4 regions of the Chelatococcus sp. HY11 genome follow, and region 2 is predicted to be linked to each of the others. Evidence: predicted binding sites of a transcription regulator. Region 2 holds the regulator's gene; each other region holds the start of a gene.
The links. Region 2 encodes LexA, which represses DNA repair genes until DNA is damaged. Its sites were predicted from a motif close to TGTTCNNNNTGTGTTCNG; they were not measured.

Region 1 (4,134 bases), 880 kb from region 2:
GCGCGACCGCTCTCGTCGAGGGCGCGCTGGTTGGGAAACAGCCCTTCCTCCCAGCCGGGCAGGAACACGGTGTCGAATTCCAGGCCCTTGGCGGCATGCAGCGTCATCAGGCTGACGCGGTCTTCCGTGTCGTTCTCGACCGCGTCCATGACCAGCGAGACATGTTCCAGGAAGCCCCGGAGATCCGGGAATTCCTCGAGGCTTCGGACGAGCTCCTTCAGGTTCTCCAGGCGCCCGGCCGCTTCCGCCGACCGGTCCTTCTGCCACATTTCGGTGTAGCCGGATTCCTCCAGAATCATCTCGGCGAGTTCCGTCTGCGGCGTATTGTCGATCAGCGAGCTCCAGCGAGAGAACGCTGCCAACAGATCGCGCAGGGAACCGCGCGGCTTCGGCTTCAGCTCTTCCGTCTCGACGATGAAGCGCGCCGCTTCCATCAGGGGAATGCGCGCCGCCCGCGCATGGGCATGGAGAACCTGCACGGTCGCGTCGCCGAGGCCGCGCTTTGGCGTATTCAGGATGCGCTCGAAGGCGAGATCGTCGGCGGGCTGGGCGACGCAGCGGAAATAGGCGAGCGCGTCGCGGATCTCCATACGCTCGTAGAAGCGCGGGCCGCCGATGACGCGGTAGGGCAGGCCGAGCTGCACGAAACGGTCTTCGAGCTCCCGCATCTGCGCGGAAATGCGCACGAGGATGGCGATTTCGGAGAGATTGTGCCCCTTGGCCTGCAACGCCTCGATCTCTTCGCCGACGAGGCGGGCCTCTTCCTCCGAGTCCCACGCGCCGGTGATCGTCACCTTCTCGCCCGGTTCATCGTCCGTGCGCAGTGTCTTGCCGAGCCGGCCCTCGTTATGGGCGATGAGGTGGGAGGCAGCCGCGAGGATATGAGCATGGGAGCGGTAGTTGCGCTCCAGTCGCACCACCACGGCACCCGGAAAATCGTGCTCGAAGCGCAGGATGTTGTCCACCTCCGCGCCACGCCAGCCATAGATCGACTGGTCGTCGTCACCGACGCAGGCCAGATTGCGCTGGCCGGGCTCGCGCCCCTGGGCCAGCAGCCGGAGCCACAGATACTGCGCGACGTTGGTGTCTTGGTATTCGTCCACCAGCATATAGCGGAAGCGCTTCTGATACTGGGCGAGGACGTCCGGATGCTCGCGGAAGAGGCGGATGGTCTCGGTCAACAGGTCGCCGAAATCGGCGGCATTCAGGATCTTCAAGCGTTCCTGATAATGGCGGTAAAGTTCTGTGCCCCGGCCATTGGCGAAGGCGGCGCCCTCACCGTGCGGCACTTGGTCGGGGCCGAGTGCCCGGTTCTTCCAGCCGTCGATGATGCTCGCGAGCTGGCGGGCCGGCCAGCGCTTCTCGTCGAGATTAGCGGCCTGGATCACCTGCTTCATGAGGCGGATCTGGTCGTCCACGTCGAGAATGGTGAAATCGCTCTTGAGGCCGACGAGCTCGGCGTGGCGGCGCAGGATCTTGGTGGAAATGGCATGGAACGTGCCGAGCCAGGGCATGCCTTCGGCCGCCGGCCCGACCAGCATGCCGACGCGCGCCTTCATCTCGCGCGCCGCCTTGTTGGTGAAGGTGACGGCGAGAATGTCGGAAGGGCGGGCGCGGCCGATGGCGATCAGATGGGCGATGCGCGTGGTGAGCACCCTGGTCTTGCCCGTGCCGGCACCCGCGAGAACGAGCACCGGCCCCTCGGTGGTCTCCACCGCGAGGCGCTGCTCGTGGTTGAGACCGGCGAGATAGGCAACAGGCGCTGCCTGCGCTCGGGCGCGCTCGCTGAGGCTGCCGCCACGCGGCGCGGCCCGGGTGGCCTCGCCGTCGGCGTCGTGCTTCCGGGATGGGTGGTTCAGACCTTGATTCATGGGACGACCTTGGACCAAAACGCGAACGGCGTCGAGCTTTCCGGCGATGCGGATGGCGTTATGGGCACGCTGCCCACACTAAAGCCATGGCGCGCGACGGCTTCCATCCCATATAAATAGCGCGCTCTGATGTAGGTACGCGGGGCGCGGTATGGGAGGAGCGGTGCGATGTGTACCGAAATGCGTACGCGTGTTTCCTGGGGTCGGGAAAGACCTCAGTCTGGCAAAAGCGAGAAGGGCATTGCGCCGCGCGCCGTGGTCTCATTTGGTGCGATGATCGCGATCCTTGTGGCGACACAGGGGGCACTTGCGCAAACGAACAATCAGTTCCAGCGCGACTACCAGCAGCAGAACCGCGCTATCGAGCGCCAGTTGCAGGACAATAGCCAGCAGCAGCTTCAGCAGCAGCAGATGAATCAGCTGCGCAACCAGCAGATGCGCCAGCAGCTCACGCCGCCAGCCTATGTTCCGCCGCCGCCAGTGCAGAATTTCCGGCGATAGGACGTTGCCGTCAGTGGCTGGCCGATGGGTGAGAGGCTGTTTCCGGGGCTGATGTCCTGTTTTCGTTTCGACACCGGCCGCGCACGCAGCTAAAAGGGCCTTTGATCAGGCTGTGACGGCGCCTCGCGCGCCGTGGCACGAGAAGGGGGGTCGATCGAGATGTTGCAAGCCGCGCCAGCAGGTGTCCGTCCTTCTCCGGATGCGGTCGCAGCGGTCGTCGATGCCCTGGCCGCTAATTTCGGTTCACGGCTCGTGACAAGCCATGCGGTTCGCGAGCAGCACAGCAATACCCTGACCTGGGTGCCGAGCCAGGCGCCCGACGCCGTCGTCTTCCCAAAGACGACCGAGGAGGTGGTCGCCATCGTCAGGCTTTGCGCCGAGCACCGGGTGCCGGTCATTCCCTTCGGCACGGGCACGTCCTTCGAGGGGCATGTGAACGCCCCGCTTGGCGGCATCTCGATCGATACAAGTCTGATGAAACAGATCATCGCGGTGCATGCCGAGGATCTGAGCTGTGTCGTCGAACCGGGAGTGACCCGCAAGGAACTCAACGACTTCCTGCGTGACCAGGGCTTGTTCTTCCCCATCGACCCCGGCGCGGACGCCTCGATCGGCGGCATGGCGGCGACACGCGCCTCCGGCACCAATGCCGTCCGCTACGGCACGATGAAGGACAACGTGCTGTCGCTGACCGTCGTGACGCCCGAGGGCGCCGTGGTGAAGACCGCGAGCCGGGCCAAGAAATCCTCCGCCGGCTATGACCTCACGCGCCTTTTCGTTGGCTCGGAGGGCACGCTCGGCGTCATCACATCCATCACTCTCAAGCTGCACGGCATTCCCGAGGCCGTGTCGGCGGGCATCTGCCCGTTCCCCTCGGTGCATGCGGCGTGTGACGCTACCATCCTGACGATCCAGACCGGCTTGCCCGTGGCCCGGATCGAGCTTCTCGACCAGACCATGGTCAAGGCGGTGAACCTGCACTCGAAACTCGGCCTGCCGGAGAGCCCGCTGCTGTTGCTGGAGTTCCACGGCACGGAGGCGAGCGTGCGCGAGCAAGCCGAGCGCTTTGGCGAAATCGCCAAAGACCTCGGGGGCGGGCCCTTCATCTGGGAGACCAAGGCGGAGGATCGTTCGCGCCTGTGGCAAGCGCGCCATGACGCCTATTGGGCGACGCTCGCGCTTCGGCCCGGCGCGCGGCCAGTGCCGACCGACGTCTGCGTACCGATCTCTCAGCTCGCCGATTGTGTGGAGGAGACACGGGCCGACATCGCCGAGATCGGGTTGATCGCCCCGATCGTCGGGCACGTCGGAGACGGCAATTTCCACGTGCAGCCGCTCGTGAATACGGAAGACCCGGCGGAGATCGAGGTGCTGGAGGCGTTCCTGAAACGCCTGGTGATGCGCGCGCTCGCCATGGGCGGAACCTGCACGGGCGAGCACGGCGTGGGGCAGAAGAAGATGCATTATCTCGAGGCGGAGCACGGTGCCCCGGCTCTCGACCTGATGGCCCGAATCAAACGGGCGATCGATCCGCTGAACATCATGAATCCCGGCAAGATCGTCGACGTTTAATGCGCAGATGCCCTCGAAATGCCAACCGGGGGCGCTATCGTCTGGCATGTCGTGCGGCCAGATGTGTTCACTGCACGGTGTGTCGTCACCCCGCGCGGGCGACAGAACGCGTTTTGAGCAAAATACGTTTTGACCAAAATGCTTGCCACTCCTAGTCATTTTCTGCAGGGAAGTCGCTAGTATAGGTTCG
Region 2 (4,134 bases):
TTCCTGTGGCTGCCCGTCGCGTTTGGTTGCGGCATCATTCTCTACTTTCTCGCCGACGCGGAGCCTTCCCTGTGGCCGTCGGCGATTGGAACGGGTGTCGCGGCTCTCGTTGCTGCGGTCACGGGCCGCCATCGCCGCCTCGCCGGTGTGGCCATCGCCGTTGCGGCCGTCATGGCGGGGTTTGCGGCGGCGACATGGCGAACGCGCAGCGTGGCCGCGCCGGTGCTCGTCCGGCCGATGATCGCCAAGCTTGGCGGGCTTGTTCTCAGCGTAGAGGAGCGCCCGGCGGGCCCCCGCATCGTCGTCAGGGTCGCAAGCCTTGGATCGCTCACGGCGAATGATCGCCCCGCGCAGGTGCGCGTCTCCCTTCGTCCGGGTGCGAGCGTAAAGGCGGGTGACTTCATCGAGGCGACAGCCCGCCTTCTGCCGCCACCGACAGCCGCGCGCCCTGGCGGCTATGACTTCGCCAGGGATGCCTTCTTCGCCGAACTTGGGGCGGTGGGCTCGCTCGTCGGAAAGGTGACGGTCCGGGCGCCGCCCGAGGCGCCGGACATCTGGACCGCGTTGACCATTGCGAATGACGTCGCCCGCAATACCCTGACGGAGCGTATCGCCAAAGCCTCCGGAGGGCAGGAGGGGGCGCTGGCGGCAGCGCTTGTCACGGGCAAGCGCGGATTGATCACGGAGGAGGTCAACGATGCCCTGCGCGCGGCCGGCATCTATCATATCGTGTCGATCTCCGGCCTCCATATGGCACTCGCGGCCGGCAGTCTGTTCTGGGCGGCGCGAGCGCTTCTGTCGCTTTGGCCGGCGATCGCGCTTGCCTGGCCGGTGAAGAAGATGGCCGCCGTCATCGGGATGCTCGGTGCCACGGCCTACTGTCTGTTCTCCGGCGCCGAGGTGGCCACCCAGCGCTCCCTTGTGATGACCATCGTCATGATGGGCGCGATCCTGATCGACCGGCCAGCCCTCTCCATGCGCAATCTCGCCCTGTCGGCGCTCATCTGCCTCGCCCTGCGCCCGGAAGCCCTGTTGGGCCCGAGTTTCCAGATGTCCTTCGCAGCGGTCGCCGGGATGATCGCCTTCACTGTGAGGCCCTCGGGGCTTCTCGCCGGTGGCGCGCCCTCATCAGACGCCTACGGCTGGATGCGGGCCGCGGGGCGATGGGCGTTTCTTCTGACGACGACCACGACGGTTGCGACCATCGCCACGGCCCCGTTCAGCGCCTATCATTTCCAGACCCTCAACCCGTTCGGCCTGCTCGGCAATGCCATGGCCTTGCCGCTGATCGAGCTCGCGGTGATGCCGCTCTCGGTGCTGGGCGTCTTTGCGTCGTTCTTTGAGCTCGATCGGCCGGTCTGGTGGCTGATCGGCCAGGCCACGGTGCCGGTGCTGGCCTCCGCCCGCGCGGTCGCCGAGCTCGAACGCTCGCGTGTCATTGTGCCTGCCTTCGATGTCGGAGCGCTCGGCGTGATGGTCATCGCCATCCTCTGGGTCACGCTATGGACGACGGCCTTGCGCTGGCTCGCCCTTCTTCCCGCGGTGATTGGGCTCGTGATGGCCCATGGCACGTCGCGTCCTGACATTTACATCGATCGCGGTGCGAGCGGCCTCGCCCTGCGCGTCTCCGACGGCCGGCTCGTCATCCTCGGCAAACCGTCGGGCTTTGTGCTGGAACAATGGTTGCGGGCCGATGGCGATGGACGCGCGATCGAGGATCCCTCCTTGCGCCACGGAACGCTCTGCGACCCGCTCGGCTGTACAGCACGCTTGAAGAGCGGTCAGGTGATCGCCTTTGTTCGTGACAAGCGCGCTTTTCCCGAAGACTGTAAACGTGCCGCTGTCATCGTCAGCCCATTGCCGGCAACGCGAACCTGCGAAGCCGGCACAATCATCGATCGGCGCGTTCTCGACAGAAGTGGCGCCATCATGCTGACGCTGGATCCCCGTGATGCAGCTTTCAACCGGACCCAGGCGCTATCGACGGCATCGCGACCATGGATCACCGGCGTGAAACCGCCGCAACCATCGGCCAGGCCCTCAGACGAGAAGACGTCAACCGTCAAGGCACCCGCCTCAAGACGTCAAAGCCTCGATCCCATCGACGCCATGCCGGACGGCCTCCCCGAGGGAGAGGAGAGGGAGCCGCTCAATAGCGACGTAGAAGACTGACGAGCTTGCCCTGGATGCGCACCCTGTCAGGCCCGAGGACACGTGTTTCATAGGCGGGATTGGCAGCCTCGAGCGCAATCGACGAGCCACGCCGGCGCAGCCGCTTCAGGGTGGCCTCCTCGTCATCGATCAGGGCAACGATAATATCCCCCGTATCGGCCATGTCCTGGCGCCGGATAACGACGGTATCACCATCGAGAATGCCCGCCTCGATCATGGAATCGCCACGCACCTCAAGGGCGAAATGTTCACCCGCGCTGAGCATTTCGACTGGAATGGCCAAAGTATTGCTACGGGACTGGATCGCTGAGATGGGCGTGCCCGCCGCGATGCGTCCCATAACGGGCACCGAAATCGTCTTTGGTGCATCGGTCTCCGTGGCAGGCGGAAGATTGCGCACGCGACCGAGGCCGCCCTCCACCACGCTGGGGCTGAATTTTCCCCGCGGGGCGGCTGCCATGGCATTATCTGGTAGCTTGATGACTTCGAGAGCGCGCGCCCGGTTAGGAAGCCGGCGAATAAAACCGCGTTCCTCAAGAGCAATGATGAGGCGGTGAATGCCCGATTTCGATTTCAGATCGAGCGCCTCCTTCATCTCATCGAAAGATGGGGGCACGCTCGTTTCCCGAAGCCGCTCATGGATAAAGCGAAGAAGCTCGTTTTGCTTGCGTGTCAGCATGTCGTGACCACCCCGCCTTCCGTTTTGCCAGCTTCCAACGCCATCCGGATCGATCAGTTTTGAGGAGCAATTGCACCGATTCGATACTGTGCGCCTGAACTAGGAAACAAATCATGAACGACGATAGCTGTTCTCTATGTGTTCCGCAAGCCTCAAAGCGAATGCAGAGTTTCAAGGCCGGTTTCCATGCCCGGTTTCAAGCTCGAATATCCGTGCCGAATATCCGTCCTGATCGGCTCTTTTTCCGCGAACTCTCCGGAGGCCTGTTTGGAGCCTGACCGCTTGCTCGCGACGAAGCGCCAATCGGACGGGCCTCTCTCAGACGGGCGCGGGCTTTTAAGTTTGTGAATTTTTCTGCCAAAATATCGTTTATAATGAAATTGAAGCTTGTGAATTTAAGCGCGGCCGATAAGATCAGCTCAACTTCAAATCAAAGCGGTCGCAGAATGCGATCCGTCGATCTCCCATTGGGTGCGGCGGTGGCAGGGGAACTATTGTATGGGCCGTTACATCGTGCAGCGACTCATCCTCACGATTCCGGTGCTCATCGGCATCATGCTGGTGTGCTTTTTCCTCACGCGTCTGAGTGGCGATCCGACCGATCTCATGTTGCCGACCAATGCGACTGAGGAGGCCCGGGCCGCCTTCCGGTCTGTCCACGGTCTCGACAGGCCGTTGTGGGAACAGTTTGTCACATTCTTCGCCAACGGCCTCATGGGCGATTTCGGCTCCTCGTTGCGCTTCAACCAGCCCGCGATGAGCCTTGTCTGGGAACGTCTTGGCGCGACCACCGAGCTGGCGGCGGCGACAATGGCCATGGCGCTCCTCATCGGCGTGCCGGCGGGAGTCGCCGCTGCCTATCGCCGCAATACCCCGGCCGACATCACCATTCGCGGCATCACCTTGATGGGGCAGGCGCTGCCGGGCTTCTACCTCGGCATCATCTCGATCATCGTCTTTGCCGTGTGGCTCCGGTGGCTGCCGTCCGGCGGCCGCGGATCCTGGCTCAATCTCATTCTGCCGGCAGCGACCCTTGCCTTCAATCTCGTCGCGCTGATCGCCCGTGTCACACGGTCCTGCATGCTCGATGTGCTGCGCCAGGATTACATCCGCACAGCGCGCGCCAAGGGTGCCCGGGAGCGCACGGTGCTATGGATCCACGCCCTCAGAAACGGCTTCATTCCCGTGCTGACGGTGATCGGTCTCCAGGTCGGCCTGCTGATGGGAGGTGTGGTCGTGACCGAGACGGTGTTTTCGTGGCCCGGGGTGGGGCGCCTCGCCAT
Region 3 (4,134 bases), 2.1 Mb from region 2:
CGCGCCACCAGGCCAGGCGCCGCAAATTGTTGAACACCGAGATGTCGAGAAGCTGGCCGACCAGGAAGGCCGTGCCCGAGGCGATCGCGATGCGCGGGCTGGCCGCAGCGATGGACGCGATGACTGCGATGATGAAGCCCACGATCACCAGCCGGCGCGCGAGCTTCGGCCCGTAGCGCCGATTGGTGAGATCGGTGATCAGGAAAGACACGGGATAGGTGAAGGCGCCCCAAGTGAGATAGTCGGCGAGGCCGAAGGGGGTGAACGGATATTGCACCGCGACGTTGGACAGAACGACGACAGCTGCCATCGCGGCAACCGGCAGCCACAGCTGCGATACAAGACCTGCGACTGTGCGCGAAGTGTTCATCGGCGTATTCATCGGCCCGAACCACCCTTTCGACATCAAGACCCGTCACAGCCGGATCCCGACGCAAATAGCAAAAATCGCGCCGACGACGTCAGCGCGATCATCTTGCAGCAAAGCCTAGAGGCTAAGAAGCTTTCCAGCCTTAGCTGGCAACCGCTTCCGTCTGCTTCTTGGCGATTTCGCGCTTCAGGACGCGCAGGTTCTGCGCCAGGTCCGTCTCCGGCGCCTTCGCGAGGAAGGCATCGAGCCCACCGCGATGCTCAACCGAGCGCAAGGCCGCAGCCGAGATGCGCAGCTTGACGCCACGGCTCAGCGCTTCCGACTGAAGGGTCACATTGACCAGATTCGGAAGAAACTTCCGCTTGGTCTTGCGATTGGAGTGGCTCACGAGATGACCGGACAGAACGGCCTTACCCGTGAGTTCGCAGCGGCGCGCCATGACGCTTAGTCCTTAACTTTGTTGGTGCACTCTGGCAGAGCTAACAGCAGCTTGTTCCGACCTCAGTCGGGCCAAGAGGCGCCGATGTCTGAATGAAAGTTGCGCGTGTATAGTAGATGTGATCGGGCACCGTCAAGGATCCTGCGCGATTTCGTTGCGATCGGACGCAAGATGCGTCACGATTCAAACGGATTTTCATCCGATAAAAGTGAGCGATTCGGCTCGTGGTCCGTGCCGACTTGTGAGATCGCGGGATCCCGGGCGCCGCGCGATGGAGAGTGCAACAGTATGATCCGGCGTTTGAAAAGCAAGGCTGGCTACGCGGCGAGCGGCTTTCGCCGGGCTCTGCCCGGGCGAGCCATGTTCGGGCTTTTGGCGCTCGCGCCTTTGCCCGCGAGCGCCGCGTCGATTGAGGCCAACTACGACATCTCCCTGCTCGGCCTGAAGATCGGCGTTGCCGCCATCAAGGCCGATGTCCTCAAAGACCAGTACAAGCTCGATGTCTGGTCACAGCTCACGGGCCTGGCCGGCGTCATCACCGGGGGCAAGGGGGCGGCCACGTCTACCGGCAGCATCTCCGGCGATCGCATCCTCCCCACGACCTTCGCCGTGACGACGGCGAATTCCGAAAAGTCGATAACCGTCCGCATGGCCTTGGCCGGCGGCAGCGTGCAGGCCGTCGAGATCAAGCCGCCGATCGAACCAAGACCGGACCGCATACCGGTTACCGAGCAGAACAAGCGCGGCGTGGTCGACCCGCTTTCAGCCCTGCTGATGCCGGCGTCTTCCAGGAACGCGTCGAGCGAGGCGGCCTGCAACCGCACGATTCCCGTCTTCGACGGCGCCACGCGCTTTGATGTGAAGTTGTCCTACGCTCGTCAGGAGACCGTACGCAGTCCCACCTACTCCGGCCCCGTATCCGTATGCCGGGCGCGATATATGCCCATCTCCGGCCATCGGGCCGATCGGACGGCCACCAAATTCATGGAAAACAACAAGGATATGGAAGCCTGGTTGATGCCTGTGGGCGATGACCGGGTTTTCATCCCATACCGCATTTCAGTACGCACTCCGCTTGGCACGACCGTCATCGAAGCGACCCGCGTGAATGTGAACGGCGATGGTCCGCAGATGCCGGTACGCGCGCGGAACTGAGCCGCGGGAACACGTTCCCCGACTTTAGGCTGAATCGACATTTAGGAATGACACGCGCGGTCATCCCGGGACGAGCGTAAGCTCGGGCCCGGGATCCAGAGCCGATACGGTTCGTGAGTGGCCATCTGCCTTTGCACAAGGCGTCATTAGTGCTGAATCGGCCCGTTTCTGGATTCCGGACAGCGGCATACAAATCGGGTAGACCCGACTTGTTGATCCAAGATGGCGAACTCGGCAACACCCGAGTTCAGCCGGCTTCCGGGATGACACCGAGTTTCCCGCACCAATCCCACATGGGCGCTCAAAGCATTCCGGCACGTGTGTGAGCCGCGGCTGCGTTGTTTCCCGAATCGTTCCAGTCGATCGCGACGCGATCGCTGTATTTCACTTGTGTCTATTCAAAGCGGCGACCACCATATCTCGTGTGAGAACGAAACCTGATTCTGTAGGAGTCAGCGATTCGGCCGCGATTCGTTCTGGACTCGTTCCAGTGCATAAATTCAGCCGCGCTTTACGTATCGATGTGATACAGAAGGCGAGCCACATCGCGTTCAGGGCCGTTGCGGGAGTTGCGGTCACGGCGTTTCCGTCCAGTCTCTACGGCATCGGGTTTCATGGTTTCATCCCTGACGGCAGCACGGTCGCTCTCACCTCAGATGCGGGCGCGCGGTGTAACCGCGGTTCTCGGCCCCACCAACACCGGCAAGACACATCTCGCCATCGAAAGGATGGTTGGCCACACCAGCGGTGTCATCGGGCTGCCGCTCAGGCTGCTCGCGCGCGAGGTCTACGGTCGGGTGGTGGAACGCGTCGGCGCTGACGCCGTCGCGCTCATTACCGGCGAGGAAAAAATCAAGCCGCCCAACGCGCGCTACTGGGTCGCCACCGTCGAGGCGATGCCAAGCGATCTCGACGTCGCGTTCTGCGCGATCGACGAGATCCAGCTCGCGGCGGATCTCGACCGGGGGCATATCTTTACGGACCGCCTCCTCAACCGGCGCGGCTACGCGGAGACGCTGATCATCGGCGCGGCCACGATGCGCCCGCTGGTCGAGACGCTCATCCCCGGCGCCAATATCGTTTCGCGCCCGCGCCTCTCGACGCTGACCTTCACCGGCGAGAAGAAGATCACGCGGCTACCGCCGCGCTCCGCCATCGTCGCTTTCTCCGCGGAGGAGGTCTACACGATCGCCGAGCTGGTGAAGCGCCAGAAGGGCGGCGCCGCCGTCGTGCTGGGCGCGCTCAGCCCACGCACACGCAACGCGCAGGTCGCGCTCTATCAATCGGGCGAGGTGGACTATCTCATCGCCACGGACGCCATCGGCATGGGCCTCAATCTCGAGGTCAACCATGTCGCTTTCGCCGGCGACCGGAAATTCGACGGCTTCGGCTTTCGCCAGCTCAATCCCGCGGAGTTCGGCCAGATCGCGGGACGCGCCGGGCGCTATATGCGCGACGGCACCTTCGGCACGACCGGACGCTGTCCTCCCTTCGAGGCGGAACTCGTCGAGGCGCTGGAGAGCCACAGCTTCGACCCCGTCCGCGTGGCGCAATGGCGCAATGCCGACCTCAATTTCCGCTCGCTCGGCGCGCTGCAGGCGAGCCTCGCAGTCCTGCCGACCGAGAAGGGGCTGACCCGCGCGCCGCTCGCCGACGACGTGAATGCGCTCGACATCGCCTGCCGTGACGATGACATCCGGCGGCTCGCGACCGGCGAGGAAGCCGTCTCCCGGCTCTGGGAAGTATGCCGCATCCCGGACTATCGGCGCGTGGCGCCGGCGGCGCATGCTGATCTCATCGTGACGATTTACCGTGCGTTGATGACCCAGGGCGTGATAGCGGATGACTGGTTTCGTCGGCAGGTCGCGCTCGTGGACAGGACCGATGGGGATATCGATACCCTTTCGGCCCGCATCGCGCAGGTGCGCACCTGGACCTTTGTTGCCAACCGTCCCGACTGGTTACGTGATCCTGAGCATTGGCAGGAGGCCACCCGTCAGGTAGAGGACAAACTGTCGGATGCTCTGCATGAGCGTTTGGCGAGCCGGTTCGTTGATCGGCGGACCAGCGTACTCATGCGGCGCTTGAGAGAGAATGCGATGCTCGAAGCGGAAGTGACCGCCAGCGGCGACGTCCTGGTCGAAGGCCAGCATGTCGGTCGGCTGCACGG
Region 4 (4,134 bases), 290 kb from region 2:
ATCGACCTGGATGCGCGCCTGCCCCACCTGCTCCTTGGCCTGGCGGACCTGAGAGTACACCAAGCCGCCCTCATAGATCGGCACATTGAGCTGGGCGACCACGGACGCGGATGTCCTTAGATCGTTGCGATAGCTGTTGTCATAGGTGCGCGATACGGAACCGGTGACGCCAAGCTGCGGAAGCAGCTGAGCCTCCAGAATCTTGACCTGGAATTCCTGGGCATCGACACTGTGGAGCCCGGCAATGATCGCCGGATGGGCGCCAAGCGCAACCTTCACCGCGGCATCAACGTTGCGCGGCAGGAACTTCTCGACGGGCTGCCCCGGCGCCAGCTGGCGCGGATCATCGCCGATAATCTGGCGATAAGTCGCGATGCTGCTTTTCAGCGTGGCGGCAGCCGCGGCTTCCTGGGCATGTCCGGTGGCAAGCGCAGCCTCGGCCTGCGCCACGTCGGTCCGGGTCACCTCGCCGACGTTGAAGCGGTCCCGCGTCTGACGCAGCTGCTCCTCGAGCACCTCGACGTTGTTGCGCTGCAGGCTGAGCACAGCGGTATCCTGGAGCACGTTCATATAGGCCTGCGCGCCATCATACAGGATCGATTGTTCCTGGAAGCGCAGCTGCTCGCGGCCAGCCTGCACGGCCGCCTCGGCCTGGCGGACGGAGTTCATGGTCCTGCCGCCCGTGAAAATGTTCTGGTTGATCTGGAGCGTCAGCCCCCGTGGATAAAGCGTGCTCCAGGCCGCCTCGCCGCCTCCTGCGGCGGTCACCCCGGCCGGTATCTGGAAGTTGGAACTCTGCACACCGGCATTCGCCAATCCCGTGATCGTCGGCCGATAACCTGACAGGGCCTGCGGCACACCTTCGTTGGTCGCCCGCAGCGATGCCCGCTGCATATTGAGCGTCGGATTGGCGGTATAGGCCTTGCCGAGGGCGCCATAGAGCGTTTCAGCATGGACACCCGACAGTGGAAATGCCCACGCCGCCCCCACGAGAAGGCCAAGACGAAGAGCATGACTGCCTGTAGCTCGGATTGTTCCTGCCACGATCACCTTCCCAAAGCGGAGAAACACCGAACCGGTTTCCCTATGCTCAACACCATTCATCTCGCCCCAGCCCTAATCTGAAGATAGTCCGATGCTTCTTCAGCGGAAACAGGCGCAAGCGCAGCATTACTAATCTATCGAGTTGTGCCGCAAAAATATGACACTTGACAAACGTTAGAAATCAAACGCAGCAGCCTTGGCGAAGCCTGGGAGAATAGGGGCCGATGCCTCGAACAGAGCGCGGCGACCGAACGAAACTCCGCTGCGCCGATATACGACAGCTTTACCAGCACCGCTGGCTCCGTCGATCCCGGCAAGCTGCCCCCCATCGGACAACTGCTCTTTCAAGGCGTCGGGCAACACCTCGAACGCCCCGTTGACGAGAATGGCATCATAGGGCGCGCGGGCCACGTGACCTGACGCAACGTCTCCGATTACGACGTCGATTCCCGAGGCCTGACAAGCTTCTAGCCGTCTCCGCGCCTCTTCCGCCAGCTCTTGTCCACCGGCAACTGCGACAACCTCGGCACCGAGCCGGGACATGATGAGAGCGCTATAACCAAAGCCACTCCCCACATCGAGAACACGGGCCCCGGGCGCGATATCGAGAGCTTGAATGAGGCGCGCCAGTATCATCGGCGCGAGCATGCAATAACGACCGCCGGCGGCATCGCCGAACACCAGATTCTGGTCGCTATAGGCTAAATCCTCCTGCCCCTCCGGCAGGAACAATTCACGAGGCGCATCCTCGAGGACAGCGAGCAGACCACGACTCGTGACATCATAGGTTCGGACCTGATTATCCACCATGGTCCGGCGCAACCGCGCGAAGTCATTCATCGGCTACTCCACCGTAGGCAAGTGGGAGATACGCAAAGCCTCACAGAGCTAAGAAGCATCTCTAAATATTTGAAAAAGCGCTGACTTCCGCCCTCAGACGGGCGTCGATGCCGCCTGGCACTTCCATCGGCGCATGGTCTAACTTGTTGGAGGCCTCGCCCGGAATCGAACCGGGGTGCAAGGATTTGCAGTCCTCTGCGTAACCACTCCGCCACGAGGCCTCGTGGAGGGTTCATAGCAAAGCTCCACCGTCCGCCGCAACACCGCAATGTGCGCTAAATTGGTCCAGCACCCTCCCATTCACAAAAACTCGGAACAACTCGCGCAAAAATTTCGCGTTCCTCGAAAAGGGGGGTTGCAGTCCCCACGGACATACTGTACCCACTGCCCTGCGTTAGCGATCCCCGATAGCTCAGTTGGTAGAGCAAGCGGCTGTTAACCGCTTTGTCGCAGGTTCGAGTCCTGCTCGGGGAGCCAATCAATCCACAATCTGGTCTTTATAGCGGCGGTGCTTATAAACCTGCTTATGGACTGGATGACAGGCTGGGTTGTATTCACGCCGCAACGCCCCTTATCCCTTGAGATTCCTCTGTTTCATCGCTGATTGGGCTGCTTGCCTTGCTGGCGCGCACCCTGATGCCCGCTTAGCCTTGTCTTCGGGGATAGCATGGCTTTGACAGGCACCGCCTGGGCAACATGGTTCATGATCACTATTGGGCCTGACAGCGATCTGTGATCAGCCCCGCCGAAGGCGTGCCGCAGTCCCCGTTGTTTCCCATCTCCCATGAATGCCGCGCCCCCGATATCGCGGGCTGAATCTGGCATCGCTCAGCAGCAGTCCGCCTTCTTGTTCCGCTGTTCGGGACTATGCGGGTGGCGGCTGTCCGCCGCGCCAGTCAACGCTTGGATAACCATGAAGCCCCAACTGCGCCATTAGGTCGCAATTACTTGATAATGTTAACAATTCCTTGCGAATCCAGCCTCGTCGTCTGTCGTCCCCTCGCGAACACTCCTCTCTTCGCTTGAAAAATGCCTGCCCGGGATGCCGAAGAGGCACATCCCAGCCCGTCAGCCCTCGATTCGCACGTGTTGACTCATCCGAAAGAGGAGCCTATTTTAGAACAAACAGAGAACATTATACTGCAAGGATTTTTCCATGGGCACCGCGAGGGGGTCTCTCGTCGGGCTTCGGCACGATATTGCCACCATCGTCACGGCTGAGAGGGCGATAGAGACCGTGTCGCCGCAGGCCTTGGATGAAGGGCGCTTTCCCCTTGGGCTGCCTGCCCTCGATACGGCCATCGGCGGCGGGCTGCGGCGGGCGGCCTTGCATGAAATCTTCGCGGCCAGCGCGGGGGACGCAGCTGCCACGCGCGGATTCGGCCTCGCCCTCACCGCCTGCGCGGCCGCCTACCGTCCCATCATCTGGGTCCGTCAGGACATGGTCGCGCAGGAACAAGGTGAATTGCACGCGCCCGGCCTCCAGGAATTCGGCCTGCCGCCTGAAGACGTCGTGCTGCTGCGCATGCCTGATGCCCTGCAGGCGTTGCGGGCAGGGCATGAGGCCTTACGCTGCCAGGCGCCCGGCGTCGTGGTCGTCGAACTCTGGGGGGCGCCGAAGGCCCTCGACCTCACGGCGAGCCAGCGCCTCAACCGTGCCGCGGCCAAGGCCGGCGTCACCGCCCTCCTCATTCGCAGCGGCACGGGTGCCACGCCGCAGCCGAGCGCCGCGCTGACCCGCTGGAGCGTGTGCGCGGCGCCCTCCTCTCCTCTCGCGGCCGGGGCTCCCGGCGCGCCGGCCTTCGAGATCGGCCTGCTGCTGCACAGGGAGGGCTATCCACCACAGACTTTCCGCGTGGAGTGGAATCGCGATGACCGTGCCTTCCGAAAAGCGGCGCTATCTCGCCCTGTGGCTGCCTCTTCTGGCGACCGACCGCCTGCATCGCCTGTCCGCGAGAACCGGCCGGCCGGCTGGAATGTCGTCCCCCTCCAAGGTCCCTTCCATGGCGACAGCCGTGTCGAGCACCCCAGCCAGACCGGCCGGAGACGGGCCGCGGGCTGAGGCCGCTTGTCCCGCGCCTCCCCTTGTCGTCGTCGCCAAGATCAAGAGCGCCCTGCGCATCGTCCAGGCCGATGCCCACGCACGTAGGCTTGGACTGCGACCTGGCCTTACCCTGGCTGATGCCCGTGCGCGCGTGCCCCATCTCATTCTGGCCGATGAGGATCAGAGGGCGGATCTTGCCCTGCGCG

Region 1: the regulator LexA is predicted to act here: its motif matches at 1,882-1,899, upstream of KIO74_RS01290 (ATP-dependent helicase).
Region 3: the regulator LexA is predicted to act here: its motif matches at 2,437-2,454, upstream of KIO74_RS14705 (helicase-related protein).
Region 4: the regulator LexA is predicted to act here: its motif matches at 3,002-3,019, upstream of KIO74_RS04080 (ImuA family protein).

The regions. Positions count from the first base shown of each region.
Region 1 covers NZ_JAHBRX010000001.1:247,597-251,730, forward strand. Annotated here, with positions in the region: gene KIO74_RS01290 (ATP-dependent helicase) at 1-1,871, opposite strand, end outside; gene KIO74_RS01295 (hypothetical protein) at 2,052-2,372, shown strand; gene KIO74_RS01300 (FAD-binding oxidoreductase) at 2,532-3,944, shown strand.
Region 2 covers NZ_JAHBRX010000001.1:1,124,971-1,129,104, reverse strand. Annotated here, with positions in the region: gene KIO74_RS05350 (ComEC/Rec2 family competence protein) at 1-2,172, shown strand, start outside; gene lexA (transcriptional repressor LexA) at 2,150-2,851, opposite strand; gene KIO74_RS05340 (ABC transporter permease) at 3,350-4,134, shown strand, end outside.
Region 3 covers NZ_JAHBRX010000001.1:3,212,082-3,216,215, forward strand. Annotated here, with positions in the region: gene KIO74_RS14690 (queuosine precursor transporter) at 1-370, opposite strand, end outside; gene rpmB (50S ribosomal protein L28) at 513-809, opposite strand; gene KIO74_RS14700 (DUF3108 domain-containing protein) at 1,098-1,964, shown strand; gene KIO74_RS14705 (helicase-related protein) at 2,579-4,134, shown strand, end outside.
Region 4 covers NZ_JAHBRX010000001.1:830,614-834,747, reverse strand. Annotated here, with positions in the region: gene KIO74_RS04100 (TolC family outer membrane protein) at 1-1,044, opposite strand, end outside; gene KIO74_RS04095 (protein-L-isoaspartate O-methyltransferase family protein) at 1,219-1,884, opposite strand; tRNA gene KIO74_RS04090 (tRNA-Cys) at 2,032-2,105, opposite strand; tRNA gene KIO74_RS04085 (tRNA-Asn) at 2,286-2,361, shown strand; gene KIO74_RS04080 (ImuA family protein) at 3,041-3,946, shown strand; gene KIO74_RS04075 (Y-family DNA polymerase) at 3,888-4,134, shown strand, end outside.